DNA from 3 places in the Streptomyces sp. NPDC007863 genome. Region 3 is predicted to be linked to each of the others. Evidence: riboswitches for the same ligand, from Rfam matches in the RefSeq annotation. Region 3 holds a riboswitch; each other region holds the start of a gene.

The links. A riboswitch is a leader RNA that binds a small molecule or an ion and turns the genes downstream of it on or off. The one in region 3 is predicted to bind cyclic di-AMP.
Positions count from the first base shown of each region.
Region 1: another riboswitch for cyclic di-AMP. It lies ahead of ABZ621_RS21335 (C40 family peptidase); the one in region 3 lies ahead of ABZ621_RS25780 (M23 family metallopeptidase).
Region 2: another riboswitch for cyclic di-AMP. It lies ahead of ABZ621_RS26820 (LysM peptidoglycan-binding domain-containing protein); the one in region 3 lies ahead of ABZ621_RS25780 (M23 family metallopeptidase).

Region 1 is NZ_JBEYEI010000013.1:100,133-105,420, reverse strand. It holds gene ABZ621_RS21355 (adenosylmethionine--8-amino-7-oxononanoate transaminase) at 1-86, opposite strand, end outside; gene bioB (biotin synthase BioB) at 96-1,358, opposite strand; gene ABZ621_RS21345 (8-amino-7-oxononanoate synthase) at 1,564-2,742, shown strand; gene ABZ621_RS21340 (ATP-binding protein) at 2,928-3,365, shown strand; gene ABZ621_RS21335 (C40 family peptidase) at 3,450-3,926, opposite strand; cyclic di-AMP (ydaO/yuaA leader) riboswitch at 3,930-4,136, opposite strand; gene ABZ621_RS21330 (hypothetical protein) at 4,451-4,756, opposite strand; gene ABZ621_RS21325 (ATP-dependent Clp protease proteolytic subunit) at 4,764-5,288, opposite strand, start outside.
Region 2 is NZ_JBEYEI010000018.1:128,686-133,973, forward strand. It holds gene ABZ621_RS26805 (alpha/beta hydrolase) at 1-8, shown strand, start outside; gene ABZ621_RS26810 (universal stress protein) at 186-1,100, shown strand; gene ABZ621_RS26815 (phosphoribosyltransferase family protein) at 1,205-2,509, shown strand; gene ABZ621_RS26820 (LysM peptidoglycan-binding domain-containing protein) at 2,503-3,396, opposite strand; cyclic di-AMP (ydaO/yuaA leader) riboswitch at 3,401-3,586, opposite strand; gene ABZ621_RS26825 (hypothetical protein) at 3,894-4,505, shown strand; gene ABZ621_RS26830 (phosphocholine-specific phospholipase C) at 4,521-5,288, opposite strand, start outside.
Region 3 is NZ_JBEYEI010000017.1:114,669-119,956, reverse strand. It holds gene ABZ621_RS25785 (GntR family transcriptional regulator) at 1-412, opposite strand, end outside; gene ABZ621_RS25780 (M23 family metallopeptidase) at 629-1,399, opposite strand; cyclic di-AMP (ydaO/yuaA leader) riboswitch at 1,408-1,568, opposite strand; gene ABZ621_RS25775 (pitrilysin family protein) at 1,815-3,209, opposite strand; gene ABZ621_RS25770 (pitrilysin family protein) at 3,206-4,558, opposite strand; gene ABZ621_RS25765 (DNA topoisomerase IV subunit A) at 4,747-5,288, shown strand, end outside.

The sequences.
Region 1 (5,288 bases), on a different contig from region 3:
ACCAGCGGCTCCGCACGGCCCGGCATGGGGCCGTACGGATGCCACACGTGCGCCCGGTCCAGGGCGAGGAGTTCGTCGTTGCGCATCGTCACCCGTTACGCGTTCGGGGCGAGGTCCGTGCCGGCGCCGCGGCGGCGCACCGCCACCAGGTCGGTCCGGGCCTCCGACGCCGGGGCCGACACCGCGGCCGGCACCTCCGCCGGGGTCTCCGCCGGAGCCGCCGCGTGACCGCCGCACGGGCCGCAGCCGCCGGCCGCCTCCCCGTGGCCGCCGCAGCCGGCCGCCGCCTCGGAACCGCAGCCGCCGCCCTGGGCGTGCGAACCGCAGCCGCCGCCGGCCGCCGCGAGCGCGTCGGCGCGGTGGGCGGGGAGCGTGGTGGTGCCCGCGCCCTCCACCTCGAAGCCGGCGTCCGCGATCATGTCGAGGTCGGCCTGGCCGGCCTGGCCCTCGCTGGTCAGGTAGTCGCCGAGGAAGATCGAGTTGGCGATGTTCAGCGCCAGCGGCTGCATCGACCGCAGGTGCACCTCACGGCCGCCCGCGATCCGGACCTCCACGTCGGGGCAGACGAAGCGGACCATGGCGAGGATCCGCAGACAGCGCTGCGGGCTCAGGTTCCACTCCTTCGCCAGCGGCGTGCCCTCGAAGGGGATCAGGAAGTTGACCGGCACCGAGTCCGAGTCCAGCTCGCGCAGCGCGAACACCACGTCGACCAGGTCCTCGTCGGTCTCGCCCATGCCCGCGATCAGGCCCGAGCAGGCCGAGAGGCCCGCCGCGTGCGCCTTCTGCACGGTGTCCACCCGGTCGGCGTACGTGTGGGTCTTGGTGATCCCCTCGTACGTCGCCTCGGAGGTGTTGAGGTTGTGGTTGTACGCGTCCGCGCCGGCCGACTTCAGCCGCTCGGCCTGGCCGTCGGAGAGCAGACCGAGGCAGGCGCACACCTCGACGCCCTCGTTCTGCTCCTTGATCGCCTCGATGGTCCTGCCGACCCGCTCGACGTCGCGGTCCGTCGGACCGCGGCCGCTCGCCACCAGGCAGACGCGCTTGGCGCCGCCGGCGATGCCGGCCGCCGCGGCGTCGGACGCCTCGTCCGGCTTCAGCCAGGTGTACTTGAGGATGTCGGCCTTGGAACCGAGCCGCTGAGAACAGTACGAGCAGTCCTCCGGGCACAGCCCGGACTTCAGGTTGACGAGGTAGTTCAGCTTCACCCGCCGCCCGAACCACTGACGGCGCACCTTCCCGGCGGCCGCCACCACATCGAGCAGATCGTCGTCGGAGGTCGCCAGGACGGCGAGCGCTTCTTCACGGGTCGGCGTCTCGCGCCGCAGCCCCTTCTCCACCAGCGTGTTCAGCAGGTCCATAAGGGTTGATCCTTGCCTACGGCACACCCCCGGGCCAAGGAGGATCTGAACAAACGGGCGTGATCGAGGTGTGTGTATGACCACATCCCGACCTCGGCCTTCTGCCGTTAGGGTCTGTGCGCTGCCTACAAAAGGCGTCGACCCCGGGCGCCGTACGGGTGCGGCCCGAGGCGACCGCACCAGGTGCCGACCGAAGGAACGCCGCATGCCCCAGGCCCAGCCGACCCCGCCCGCGCGCCGCGACGCCTTCGACTGGACCGGGGCGGAGGCCCGCCGCCGGGCCGAGGCCGGCCTGGTCAGGACCCTGCGTCCGCGCCCGGCCGAGTCGGACCTCCTCGACCTGGCGGGCAACGACTACCTCGGTCTCACCCGGCACCCCGAGGTGACCGGCGCGGCCGCCGAGGCCGCCCGCCGCTGGGGCGCCGGCGCGACCGGCTCGCGGCTCGTCACCGGCACGACCCGGCTGCACACCACGCTCGAAGAGGAACTGGCCGCCTTCTGCGGCTTCGAGGCCGCCCTCGTCTTCTCCTCCGGCTACACCGCCAACCTCGCCGCGCTCACCGCGCTCGGCGGCCCCGGGGCGCTGATCGTCTCCGACGCCGCCAACCACGCCTCGATCGTGGACGGCTGCCGGCTCGCCCGCGCCGAGGCCGAGGTCGTCCCGCACGCCGACCCCGAGGCCGTACGCAAGACGCTGGAGGCGCACGAGGGGCGGCGGGCCCTCGCCGTCAGCGACTCCGTCTTCTCCGTCGACGGCGACCGCGCCCCGCTGGAGGAACTCGCCGACGCCTGCCGCGCCCACGGCGCCGGGCTCGTCGTCGACGACGCGCACGGCTTCGGCGTCCTCGGCGAGGGCGGCCGGGGCGCGCTCCACGGCGCCGGACTCGCGGGCGACGAGGACGTGGTCGCCACCCTCACCCTCTCCAAGTCGCTGGGCAGCCAGGGCGGCGCGGTCCTCGGCCCGGCCCGGGTGATCGAGCACCTGGTCAACGCGGCGCGCACCTTCATCTTCGACACCGGGCTCGCCCCGGCCGCCACCGGCGCGGCCCTCGCGAGCCTGCGGCTGATCGCCGCGGACCCGGGGCTCGCCACACGGGCGCGTGCGGTCGCCGGCACGCTCCACCGGACGCTCACCGAGGCCGGGTTCGTCTCGGCCCGCCCGGACGCGGCCGTCGTCTCGGTGCACGCGCCGGGGCCCGAGGAGGCCCTGCGCTGGGCGGCCGACTGCCGCGAACAGGGCCTGTCCGTGGGCTGCTTCCGGCCCCCGTCGGTGCCGGACGGCATCTCGCGGCTGCGGCTGACGGCCCGCGCGGACCTCACGGACGCGGAGGTCGGGCGCGCGGTCGCCACGATCGTGCGCACCGCGCCGGCCGGGGCGCGCTGAGCCCCCGCACACCGCGGGTTCCCGATACCGTCCACGCGCCGTCGACAGGCCCGGAGTTCACCGCTTCGGGCGACAGAACGGGGCATATCTCGGGAGAACGACCCACCCGGGTGCCCGATCGGTGGCAGGCTGACGCGGAGCGCGAGCCGGGGCGACGCCCCCGGCGGGAAAGGGACGACGTCGCCATGGCAGATCACCACGAAGCATCCGTCACTCTGCCCAGCGAGCCCGGCGCGGTCGCCACGGCGCGGAGGTTCGTGGCGGAGGCGCTCGGCCGCTGGGGTCTGGACGACGACGGCGACGCGGCGGACTCGATCCGGCTGATGGTCTCGGAGCTGGCGACCAACGCGGTGCTGCACACCTTCGGGCAGTCGCCGACCTTCACCGTCGAGCTCCGCCTCGACCGCGAGGAGGTGCTGCGGATCGGCGTCACCGACAGCCATCCGCGCTTCCCGCGCCGGCTTCCGGCCGCCGTCCAGCAGGACAACGGCCGCGGCATGGTGATCATCCGGGTCCTCGCCGCCGAGGCCGGCGGACGGCTCTCGGTGACGGCGACCGCCGAGGGCGGCAAGACGGTGTGGATCACGCTGCCCTGGGCCGCGGCGGCCGTGCCGGCCTGCTGAACCGGTTCGCCGGGTCCGGCGCCCGCGGTGAGGGGTGTGGCGGCGCCACCGCACCCCGGGGACATCACCGCGGGCGCCGGTGGGTCAGCGCACGCGGCCGTAGTAGACCTTCGACGACCAGATCCGGTCGAGCTTCACCCAGGAGCCGGTCTTGGGCGAGTGCCAGATCTTGCCGCTGCCGGCGTAGATCCCCACGTGGTAGACCCTGCCGCCCGAGTGGAAGAAGACCAGGTCCCCCTTCTGCCGACTGGCGGCGGAGATGTGCCGGGTCTTGTTGTACTGCTGCTGCGCGGTGCGTGGCAGCGTCTTTCCCGCCTTCTTGTACGCGTAGAGCGTGAGACCGGAGCAGTCGAAGCGGGTGGGGCCCGCCGAGCCGTACCGGTAGGGCGCGCCCTTCTTGGACGCCGCCACGTTCAGGGCCTGCGTCGCGTGGGAGGTGGCCGCCTGGGCCTCGGGTGCGGCTCCCGGTGCGAGGAGCGTGCCGCCGACGGCGGCGAGGGTGAGAGCCGAGACGGCTCCGGCCCGGGACAGCAGGGACGGGACATGCATCTGCGCAGTCATGCGCAACCCTTCGTCAGCCGCCTGTGAAGGATGACCTGTCGGGTTCGGGCAGGCGAAGATGCCCGGCCGCGGCTGCGGCTTCACCCCAAGGGACGGCCGCGCCGGGGATACGGCGCGATCGACCCGTACTGCTCGGGTCCTCCACTCCTGCCGGTCCAATCCTGTCGACCAGACGTCCGGGACGGCGGCAGGACTCGGCGTCCGCCCGGACCGCCCCGCCTGGATGGCGGGGGCTTGTCGTCGTCGAGGATCTTGACCCACGGTTCGGTCGAAAACCGAGCGGAAACGACGTTATGTGAGGCTCCTCACGACTGATCCATACGGGTGGACAAGAGGGTTTCGTGATCGTCGTAGGTTTGGCCGACGAGCCCCGTACCAGCATCGGAATGCCCGATTCCGCCAAATGCGTACACCTGTTGCGCAACTCGCACACTTCATCTGTCGATCGCGCGACTACGCCGGACGGGGGATGGATCCTGCGTCCCGTGTCGGCCGTCCGGGGCTCGACACGACACGTCGGAATGTCAACTGGCCCGCGCGCCGGGCACGGTGACGCGGGCGGCCCGCCGCTCGCCGTCCAACACCCGCAGCGCGCAGGCCAATGTCTCGGTGTGGACCTCGCTCTCGCCCCGCATATGCATGAGCGTCAGGGCCTCGCGCAGCGCCTCCGCCCGCCCGACCAGCGCCTGCGCGGCCCGCAGGGCCCCATAGGTATGCGAGCCTCTGGATGGATTGATCTTCCCCAGGAGGTCGACGACTTCGAGGTAGGCGTCGATCAACTGCCCCTCGGCGCGCGTCAGGGCGGGCAGCGGCGGAAGCTCCGGCACCATCGCGGTCTCACCGTGCCGTCGGCGTGCCGGAGTCGGCCCGGCGCGTGCCGACGACGGAGTCGACCAGGCCGTACGCGAGCGCCGCCGGCGCGTCGAGGACGGTCAGGCGCTCGGTGTCGGCGGAGACCTCGTCCGCCTCCCGGCCGGTGTACGCGGAGAGGAGTCCCGTCATCACGCCGCGTAGCCGCAGCAGTTCGCGCGCCTGGAGGTCCAGGTCGGAGAGCTGCCCGGCGAGCGGCTCGTCGAGGACCGGCTGGCGCAGGGTGACCCGGGCGCCGGGCAGCATCATGCGCTTGCCGGGCGTGCCCGCGGCGAGCAGGACCGCCGCCGTGGAGCCGGCCTGGCCGAGGCAGGTGGTCTCCACGTCGCTCGCCAGGCTGCGCATGGTGTCGTGGATCGCGGTCATCGCGGTGATCGAGCCGCCGGGGGAGTTGAGGTACAGCGCGATGTCCCGCCCCGGGTCCGCGTGGTCCAGGTGCAGGAGCTGGGCGATCACGTCGCTCGCGGCGACGTCGTCGACGGCCGTGCCGAG
Region 2 (5,288 bases), on a different contig from region 3:
CCGCCTGACCCGACCCCAACCCCGCCCAACCCCGCCGGAGGTCCCGGGCGGCCCCTCGGGACCTTCGGCGGGGCCGGTCGGGACGTCCGGCCCGCGTGGCGCCCGGTCGTGCGGGCAGCCGACGGGTGTACTCGACACGAGGGCACCCGCGACCGGCGGTGCACGACCGGAAGGACGGAAGAGCGATGGGGCGCAGCGAGGAACCGGCCACGGCACCGGAGACCACGACGGCCGGCGGGCCGTTCGTCCTCGTCGGGACGGACGGCTCACCGTCGGCGCTCGGGGCGGTCGGGACGGCGGCGCGGGAGGCCGGGACGCGCGGTGCGCGCCTGGTCGTCGTGCACGCCTTCGCCTGGCCGATGTTCCGGGTCGACCTGGAGCCCTCGGTGTACGGCCCCACCGAGAGCGGACTGCGACGGCAGGCGGAGATCGTCCTGGACACGGCCGTGGCCCGGGCGCGGGCGGTCGCCCCGGGCACCGAGGTCTCCGGCGAGCTCATCACCGGCGAACCGCTCGTCGTCCTCGCGACCCGGTCGCGCGGCGCGGAGCTGGTCGTCGTCGGCAGCCGCGGCACCGGCGCCTTCACCGGCCTCGTCGTCGGCTCGGTCGCCGTCCACCTCGCCGCCCACGCCGCCTGCCCGGTCCTCGTGGTGCGCGGCCGGGACGAGCCGGAGGGGCCGTTGCTCCTCGCCGTCGACGGCTCGCCGGACTCCGACGCGGCCGTCGACTTCGCCTACGCGCAGGCCCGGGCGCGCGGCACCGGCCTCGTCGCCGTCCACGCCTGGGCCCCGCGCTCGGGCCCCGGCGACCTGACGCCGCTCTTCGCCGGTGCCGAGGAGGTGCACGCGGAGGCCGCCCGCGTCCTCGAAACGGCGCTCGCCCGGGCCGCGGGCCGGCACCCCGGGACGGAGGCCGAAGCCCGGCTGGTACGCGGCCGGCCCCGCGAGGTCCTCCTGGAGGAGAGCGCGACCGCGCAGCTGCTCGTCATGGGCGCCCGGGGGCGCGGCGGTTTCGCCGGGCTGCTCCTCGGCTCCGTCAGCCAGGCGCTGCTGCACCACGCCGCATGCCCGGTGGTCGTGGTGCGGCACGGGGTGGTCTGAGGCCGGGCAGGGCGGCGACGCCCCCGCCGGTGGGACCCTGGAGGTACGGGCCGGGTCCGAGGGCCCGCGCCCGAGGGGGTCGCCGATCGGGAAGGCGGCGTGCCATGTACTTCGCCGACCGGGCCGACGCGGGGCGGCAGCTCGCCGCCCGGCTCGGCCATCTCCAGGGGTCCGACGTCGTCGTCCTCGGGCTGCCACGCGGCGGGGTGCCGGTGGCGGCGGAGGTGGCCGAGGCGCTCGACGCGCCGCTGGACATCTGTCTGGTGCGGAAACTCGGCGTGCCGGGCCGGCCCGAGCTGGCCATGGGGGCCATCGGGGAGGGCGGCGTCCGGGTCGTCAACGAGCAGGTGGTGCGGGACGCGGGCGTGGCCCGGCGCCAGCTGGAGGAGGCAGAGGAGCGCGAGCGGCTGGTCATGGCCGAGCGGTCCCGCGCCTACCGGGGCAGCCGCCGACAGGTGCCGCTGGAGGGGCGTACGGCGGTCGTCGTCGACGACGGGCTCGCCACCGGCGCGACCGCGCTCGCCGCCTGCCGGGCGGTGCGGGCCGCAGGAGCCGCCCGGATCGTGCTGGCCGTGCCGGTGGCGCCGTACGGCTGGACGGCCCGGCTCGGCGGCGAGGCCGACGAGACGGTCGCCGTCCACACCCCGGAGGGCTTCTACGCGGTCGGGCAGTACTACCGGGAGTTCGACCAGACGCCGGACGCGGAGGTGGTGGCCCGCCTCGACCGGAGCCGGGCGGCGCGCGGTCCGGCCGTCCGCCACACGGCGGTACGCGTCCCGGGCGGCGGGCCCGAGCTGCCGGGCGAGCTCGCGCTGCCCGACGGGGCCGCGGGCCTGGTCCTCTTCGCCCACGGCAGCGGCAGCGGCCGGCACAGCCCGCGGAACCGAGCGGTGGCCGCCGCCCTGAACCAGGCCGGGCTCGCCACCCTCCTCTTCGACCTGCTCACGGAGGCCGAGGCGACCGACCACGCGCGGATCTTCGACACCCCGCTGCTCGCCGGACGGCTCGGCCGCGCCGCCGCCTGGACGGCCGGGCGGCCGGGCACCGAGGGTCTGCCGCGCGGCTACTTCGGGGCGAGCACCGGGGCGGCCGCCGCCCTGTGGGCGGCGGCGGAAGCGGGCGACGACGTGGCCGCCGTGGTGTCCCGGGGCGGCCGGCCCGACCTGGCGGGGGAGCGGCTCGCCGGGGTGCGGGCCCCCACGCTGCTGATCGTCGGCGGCGCCGACGGCCTCGTCGTCGACCTCAACCGGCGGGCCGGGGAACTGCTGCGCTGCGAGAGCCGCCTGGAGGTCGTGCCGGGCGCCGGTCACCTCTTCGAGGAGCCGGGGGCCCTGGAGGAGGTGGCGGCGCTGGCGACGGAGTGGTTCACCGGCCACTTCGCGGCGGCCGTGAACGGGTCGGATCAGTAGGCGCCGTTGACGTTGTCGATGGAGCCGTACCGGTCGGCCGCGTAGTTGCAGGCGGCGGTGATGTTCGCGACGGGGTCGTACGGGTCGAGCGAGGTGCCCGGCACGTGGTACGCGGCGAAGGTCGGGTCGATCACCTGGAGCAGGCCCTTGGAGGGGGTGCCCTTCGCGGCGTTGGAGTCCCAGAGGTTGACGGCGCGGGGGTTGCCGGAGGACTCGCGCAGCACGTTGCGGAGGATGCCGTCGTACGAGCCGGGGATGCCGTACCGGGCCATGACGTCGAGCGACTCGCGGATCCAGCCGTCGAGGTTGTCGGCGTACTGGACGGCGGCGGCGGGCGCGGCCTTCGCGGCGGCCGGCCGGGCCTGGACGGCCGGGACCGCGGCACGGGCGGAGGACCGGCTCGCCCGTTCGGCGGAACCGGCGGAGGCGGACTTCGCGGGCTTCGCGGCCGGCTTGTCGCCGTTCTTCGCGGAGGTCTTCGGGGCGGTCTGCGCGGCGGGCTTCGCGGAATCCCGACGAATCGTCAGTTCGAGGCCCGGGTGAATGAGTGACGGATTGTCACCCACGGCCTCCTTGTTCGCCTGGTAAAGCGACTTCCAGCCGCCCTGAATTCCCTTTCGGTGGGCGATCAGGGAAAGGGAGTCGCCCTTCACGACGGTGTACGCGCGAGTGGCGGGGGCGGCGGGCGCCTTCGCGGGCGCGGCGGCCAGGGCGGCCGGGGCGGCCACGGCGGCGGTCGGAGCCGCCGGCTGCGCGACGGGCTCGGCGCCGGCCGTGGCGGGCACGACCAGGGGCAGGGCGAGGGCCACGCCGCCGGTTCCGGCGAAGGCGAGACCTCGGGAGACGGGGCGGCGTCGGGGGCGGCGGTGCTTGCCGTGAGCGGGCATGACGGTTTCCTCTCCGGCGCCTGCGAGGTGAGCTGTCGGGTTCGGACTGGAGCTGTCCGGCCGCGCGCACGCGGCTTCACCCCGAGCCGCTCCGGGCTACCGGACCGGCGGTGTGGTGGGTCCCCCGCTCCTGCCGTCGGGTGCAATGGGAGGTCTTTCGGGCGGTGGCAGGATTAGGCGTCCGTCCGAATGGAGGTGACCGTAGGCGAGAAATGCGGCGGGGAACAAGACGTGAATGCACCGGAAAAGCGAAACCGAAGATCGAACGCGCGGAATTCAAGATCTACCGTTTCGGCGACCGTTCCCGAATCCCTTGTCCCGCACGGGTGGTGACGGACGAGGGGCCGCCTGTGGATCGCGGCGAGTGAGTCACGTCACGGGGTGCGCAATGTCCGAATAGGGCGACTGGCGCCTTTAGGGGAATTGTGCGCCGACTTGAGTGCGGAACGGGTGGCGCATAACGCGCAAAGCAGACATATGTGGCTAATTATGGGGGAATGTCACCCCTCGCCCTGCTGGTCGACGCCGACGCCCTCGACCCCGACGCCTTCGACATCCCCGACACCCCCGACGCCCTCGACGCCCTCGACCGCGAGGCGGCCCGCCTCTACGAGGGCGCCGCCCCCGAGGCCTGGCGGGCCCTCCTCTCCGTCCCCGTGGACCGGCTGGTCGCCGACGCCCTGGGCGCGCTCGACGCGCTGCCCCCGTCCCCGCCCGCCGAGCGCCCGCTGCCGGGCCGCGTCGGGGCCGTCCTCCCGGACCGGCTGCACGTCTGGCGCAGGATCGGCCGGGCCGACGTGCGCCCCTCGGTCCACCTGGCGTACGCGCGCCGGGTGCTGACCGAGTGGGGCTGGCAGAACACCCCGTACAAGCTGCGCGACGCGCGTGGCGCCCGCTGTCTCTGTGGCGCCCTGCTCGCCGCCCACCGGCTCGGCCACGGCAGCGCGGCCACCATGAACGAGTCCGGCGCCTGGATCATGACCGAGCTGCGGTCCCGGGGGTGGCACGGGCTCATCGGCCCCTGGAACCGCGCGCCGGGCCGTACCGCCGAGGACGCGCTCGCGCTCCTCGACGCCACCATCCGGCGCGCGTCCCTGGCCGGGAGGTGAGGGCCCGCCGGGCCGTCAGCCCGTGACGCTCGGCGCGCCCGTCTCGATGTGACCGGTGTAGCGGCGCGACCAGGTGCCGTCGATGTCGGCCAGGATCGTGAAGTCGTACCAGCCGTCCGCGTACGCCACGGCGTTGAAGAAGTCCTCCCGCGAGGAGTTCGCCGCGACGGTGTACGTCCACGGGCCGTCCGTCCGGTAGGCGTTGGAGCGGACGGTGAAGGTGACCGGGCCGCCGGAGGCGTTGGTCATCCGGAACCAGACCGCCGTCTTGCCGGTGCCCGGCTCCGTGGCGTACCGCGCCGCCACCTCGATCGCCTTGCCCGCCTTCGAGGCGTCGCCGATGAAGCGGCGCAGGAAGCGGTTCGGGCCCATCATCGAGATGTCGTACTTCCCCGAGCCCGAGCCGAGCCCGATGTTGAAGTAGTCGGTGGCCGTGGTGCCCGGGTCGACCGTGTACTGCCACGCGGCGGTGTCGCGGTGCTGGTGCGGGTGGATCGAGAAGTGGGCGGCGCGGTGGGCCTGCGGGCCCTGGTTGGTCATGGAGAACCAGGCGAGGATCTTGCCGGCGGCGCCGAACTCGAAGCGGTCCAGGTTGCCGTTCGGCTGGTAGGGGAGCGCCCGCGCGGGCCGGGTTCCGGGCTCCTGGGCGGGCAGGGCGTTGTTCTGCGGGGCGGGGTTGGGCAGCGGGGCGCAGGTGTCCATGCCGATGACCTTCGCCGTCGACGGCAGGCCGGCGGGGACCCCGTACACCGGGCGGGCGAAGTCGAAGACGCCGGTCAGGTC
Region 3 (5,288 bases):
AGGCCTGGGCGAGCGTCTCGTGGAACCAGCCGCCGAGCGCCCGCAGATCCTCGCCCTGCCCCCGCCGCGCCCGCTCCTGCCCCAGCCTGACCAGGCCCCGCAGCACCTTGAGGTGGGCGTCGGTGCGCCGCTGGGCGGCCCGGGCGGCGGCGAGCGGTTCGAGCAGCGCCCGTACGTCGAGGAGGTCGGAGGCCTCCTGGTCGGTGGGCTCGGCGACATGGGCGCCCGCGTGCCGGCGGCTGACGACGAAGCCCTCGGACTCCAGGGTGCGCAGCGCCTCGCGGACCGGGACGCGGGAGACGCCGTAACGGCGGGCGAGCTGTTCCTCGGTCAGCCGGCTGCCGCGCTCGAAGATCCCCGAGACGATGTCGTCCCGGATCGCCGTGCATACCGATTGCGCGGGAACCCGCATGTCCGACCTCCGTATTCGCTCCGCGCGCACCGAATTCGAGCAGCGCCGTTCACGCGACTCTATTGCAGGGCGCCGGAAATTCCGATGCCCCCTCGGAATTCGTCCGGTTCGCGGCGGAATCCCTCCGGATCCGGAGCTCCGCAGCGCCCGGCAGGGCGCGAAAAGGCCCCGGCTCGCGGGAGCCGGGGCTTTCGGTGCAGCGGGGGCCGCGAAGCGTCAGAGGCTGACGCCGCGGGCGCGGAGGTACGCGACGGGGTTGATGTCGGAGCCGTACTCGGCGGTGGTCCGGGCCTCGAAGTGGAGGTGCGGGCCGGTGGAGTTGCCGGTCGAGCCGGAGACGCCTATCTGCTGGCCGGGCTCGACGCTCTGGCCGACGTAGACGCCGATGGACGACAGGTGGCCGTACTGGGTGTACGTGCCGTCGTTCATCCGGATCACGATGTTGTTGCCGTACGCGCCGCCCCAGCCGGCCTCGACGACGGTGCCGGAGCCGACGGAGACGACCGAGCTGCCGTAGGAGGCGTGGAAGTCGACGCCGGAGTGGCTGCCGGAGGACCAGAGCGAGCCGCCGGTCTTGTAGCCGGTGGAGACGTACGAGCCGGCGACCGGGAGGTTGAAGGAGGCGAGCCGGCGGCGCTCGGCCTCACGGGCGGCGCGCTCCTTGGCCTCGCGGATCTCCTGGGCGCGGGCCTCGGCCTTGCGCTTCGCCTCGGCGCGCGCCTTGGCCCGGGCCTCGGCCTCGGTGGCCTCGCGCTCCTGGGCGGCGGCCTGCGCGCTGACCTGGTCGGCGATGGACTCGTCGGCGATCACCTGGGTGAGGCCGGTGTCCTCGGGGGAACGGTCGTCCGTGTCGGCGGCGAGCGCCGGGGAGGCCAGGGTGCCGACGACGCCGGTGGTCGCGAGGGCGGCCACGCCGGCGATGCCGGCGCTGCGGCGAGCCAGTCGGCTCGCACCACGATGCTTCCCGGTGGCACGGGTGAACGCCAAGACGGTTCCTTTCCTTCCTTCTCGCCTACCGGGTTAGCTGACGGGTTCGGAGCAGGAAGGTCTCCTACGGGCCCCTCCGCGTGGCGAAGGCGTCCGATTCACCCCAGGGACTGCGTGGGTCCCCGGCTCCCCAGGCTCGCGCCTGACGGGGACTCGGCGATGTCTGTCCGGTTGCCGCGGGTGCGGCGCGTACGTCGGGTCGGACAGACGGATCGACGCTAGGCCGGACGGATGTCGATCGCCAAACAGACACGCTCATTTGTAAGACATGCCACAGGGCATACAATCATCTTTGACGCCGTAACGGACAAAGCGGAGGTCTCCGGCGCTTCTACGCGCCGGAGACCTCCGCCCGGGGTTGACGACCGGTCAACTCACCACGGGTCGACTCACCCCAGGGTCAGCTCACCACGGGTCAGCTCACCACGGTCACGTCGCCGATGCCGAGGGCCCGCACGGGCTCCTCGATCTGCGACGCGTCGCCCACCAGGACCGTGACGAGCCGGTCCACCGGGAAGGCGCTGACGACGGCGGCCGTGGCCTCGACCGTGCCGGTCTCGGCGAGCCGCGCGTACAGCCGGGCCTGGTAGTCGTCCGGGAGGTGCTGCTCCACCTGGTCGGAGAGGGTCGCGGCGACCGACGCGGCCGTCTCGTACTTGAGCGGGGCCACGCCCACCAGGTTCTGCACCGCCACGTCCCGCTCGGCGTCGGTCAGACCGCCCTCCGCCAGGGTGCGGAGCACCTGCCACAGGTCGCCGAGGGCCGGACCGGTGTTGGGGGTGTCGACCGAGCCGCTGATCGCGAGCATCGAGGCGCCGTGCCCCTCGCCGTCCGAGCGGAGCACCTGCCCGAAGGCGCGCACGCCGTACGTGTACCCCTTCTCCTCGCGCAGGACGGCGTCCAGACGGGACGTCAGGGTGCCGCCGAGGCAGTAGACGCCGAGGACCTGCGCGGCCCACACGGAGTCGTGGCGGTCCGGGCCGATCCGGCCGATCAGCAGCTGGGTCTGGACCGCCCCGGGGCGGTCGACGATGACGACCCGTCCGGTGTCGTCGGCGGTGATCGGCGCCATCGGACGAGGCGCGGCCGGCTTGCCGGTCCAGCCGCCCAGGGTCTCGGCGAGCACCTTGTCGAGGTCGACGCCGGTGAGGTCGCCGACGACGACCGCGGTGGCGGCGGCGGGCCGCAGGTGCGCGTCGTAGAAGGCGCGGACGGCGGCGGCGTCGATGGCCTTCACCGTCTCCTCGGTGCCCTGGCGGGGCCGGGACATCCGGGTCGTGGCCGGGAAGAGCTCCTTGTAGAGCTGCTTCGCTGCCCGGCGGCTCGGGTTGGCGGCCTCGTGCGGGATCTCGTCGAGCCGGTTGTCCACCAGGCGCTTGACCTCGTCGGGGTCGAAGGCCGGGGAGATCAGCGCCTCGGCGACCAGACCGAGCGCCTTGGTGAGCCGGGAGACCGGGACCTCCAGGGAGACCCGGACGCCGGGGTGGTCCGCGTGCGCGTCGAGCGTGGCGCCACAGCGCTCCAGCTCGGCCGCGAACTCCTCGGCGCCGCGCTCGGTGGTCCCCTCGGAGAGGGCGCGCGCCATGATCGTGGCGACGCCGTCGAGGCCCTCGGGCTCGGCGTCCAGCGGCGCGTCGAGGAAGATCTCGACGGCCACGACCTGCTGGCCGGGGCGGTGGCAGCGGAGCACCGTCAGGCCGTTGTCGAGCGCGCCGCGCTCGGGGGCCGGGAAGGCCCAGGGCCTGGCCGTGCCGGCCTTCGGCTGCGGGTGGAACTCCATGCTGGTCAGGGACGTGGCGGCGTCGGTCATCGGTCCGCTCCTTCCTCGTCGTCGCCGTCGGCGCTGTCGTCGGTGCCGTCGGTGGACACCGGCTCGTAGACCAGCACCGCGCGGTTGTCGGGGCGCAGCCGGGCCGCGGCCACCTCGCGCACCTCGTCGGCGGTGACGGCGAGGACGCGGTCGACCGCGGTCAGGGCGAGCTGCGGGTCGCCGAACAGCACGGCGAAGCGGCACAGTTCGTCGGCGCGGCCGGCCACCGTGCCGAGCCGGTCGAGCCATTCGCGCTCCAGCTGGGCCTGGGCGCGCTCCATCTCCTCGGCGGTCGGGCCCTCGGCCGCGAAGCGGGCGAGCTCCTCGTCGACGGCCGCCTCGATGGCGGGGACCTCGACGCCGCCGGAGGTCTTGACGTCCAGCCAGCCGAGCGAGGGGGCGCCGGCGAGCCGCAGCAGGCCGAAGCCGGCGGCGACCGCGGTGCGGTCGCGGCGGACCAGGCGGTTGTGCAGCCGGGAGGACTCGCCGCCGCCGAGCACGGTGAGGGCGAGGTCGGCCGCGTCGCACGCGCGCGTGCCGTCCTCCGGCAGCCGGTAGGCGGCCATCAGGGCGCGGGCCGGGACGTCCTCGACGACGACCTCGCGCAGCTGCCCGCCCATGACGTCGGGCAGGGCGCCGTCGCGCGGGGCCTGCTTGCCGTCGTGGCCGGGGATGGAGCCGAAGTACTTCTCGACCCAGGCGAGCGTCTGCTCGGGGTCGATGTCGCCGACCACCGACAGGACCGCGTTGTTGGGCGCGTAGTACGTGCGGAAGAAGGTCCGCGCGTCCTCCAGGGTGGCCGCGTCCAGGTCCGCCATCGAACCGATGGGGGTGTGGTGGTACGGGTGGCCCTCGGGGTACGCGAGAGCGGTGAGCCTCTCGAAGGCGGTGCCGTACGGCACGTTGTCGTACCGCTGGCGGCGCTCGTTCTTCACGACGTCCCGCTGGTTCTCCATCGACTCGTCGTCGAGGGCGGCGAGCAGCGAGCCCATCCGGTCCGCCTCCAGCCAGAGCGCGAGCTCCAGCTGGTGGGTGGGCATCGTCTCGAAGTAGTTGGTGCGCTCGAAGCTGGTCGTGCCGTTGAGCGAGCCGCCGGCGCCCTGGACGAGTTCGAAGTGGCCGTTGCCGTGCACCTGCTTCGAGCCCTGGAACATCAGGTGCTCGAAGAGGTGGGCGAGGCCCGTGCGGCCCTCGACCTCGTGGCGCGAACCGACGTCGTACCAGAGGCAGACCGCGGCGACCGGGGTCAGGTGGTCCTCGGAGAGGACCACCCGCAGGCCGTTCGCCAGCCGGTGCTCGGTCGCTGTCAGGCCGCCGGAGCCGGCCTCGGCCGTGGCCGTGTGACCCATGGGCATGTACATCCCTTCGATCGCGATCTGGAAAAGTCCTGCCACTGTATGCAAGCGCGCCGACACCTGGCGAAGTTCCCGGAGTCCTCCGATGTCCCTCGTCCGGGTCGCGGTCCGCGTTGTCGGTGGCACGGTCCACAATGGTCCGCGTCAGATCAAGCTTTGTCGGAGAAGGAGCCGCAGCCGCGATGGCCCGCCGCAGCACGAAGACACCGCCGCCGGACGACGCGTACGAGGAGAGGATCCTCGACATCGACGTCGTCGACGAGATGCAGGGCTCCTTCCTCGAGTACGCCTACTCGGTCATCTACTCGCGCGCCCTGCCCGACGCCCGCGACGGCATGAAGCCGGTCCAGCGGCGCATCGTCTACCAGATGAACGAGATGGGCCTGCGCCCCGACCGCGGGTTCGTCAAGTGCGCCCGCGTGGTCGGCGAGGTGATGGGCAAGCTGCACCCGCACGGCGACGCCTCGATCTACGACGCCATGGTGCGCATGGCGCAGCCCTTCTCCATGCGCGTGCCGCTGGTCGACGGCCACGGCAACTTCGGATCGCTGGGCAACGACGACCCGCCGGCCGCCATGCGGTACACCGAGTCGCGGATGGCCCCGGCCGCCCTGCTGATGACCGAGTCCATCGACGAGGACACGGTCGACTTCGCGCCCAACTACGACGGCCAGGAGCGGGAGCCGGTCGCGCTCCCCGCCGCGTATCCGAACCTGCTGGTGAA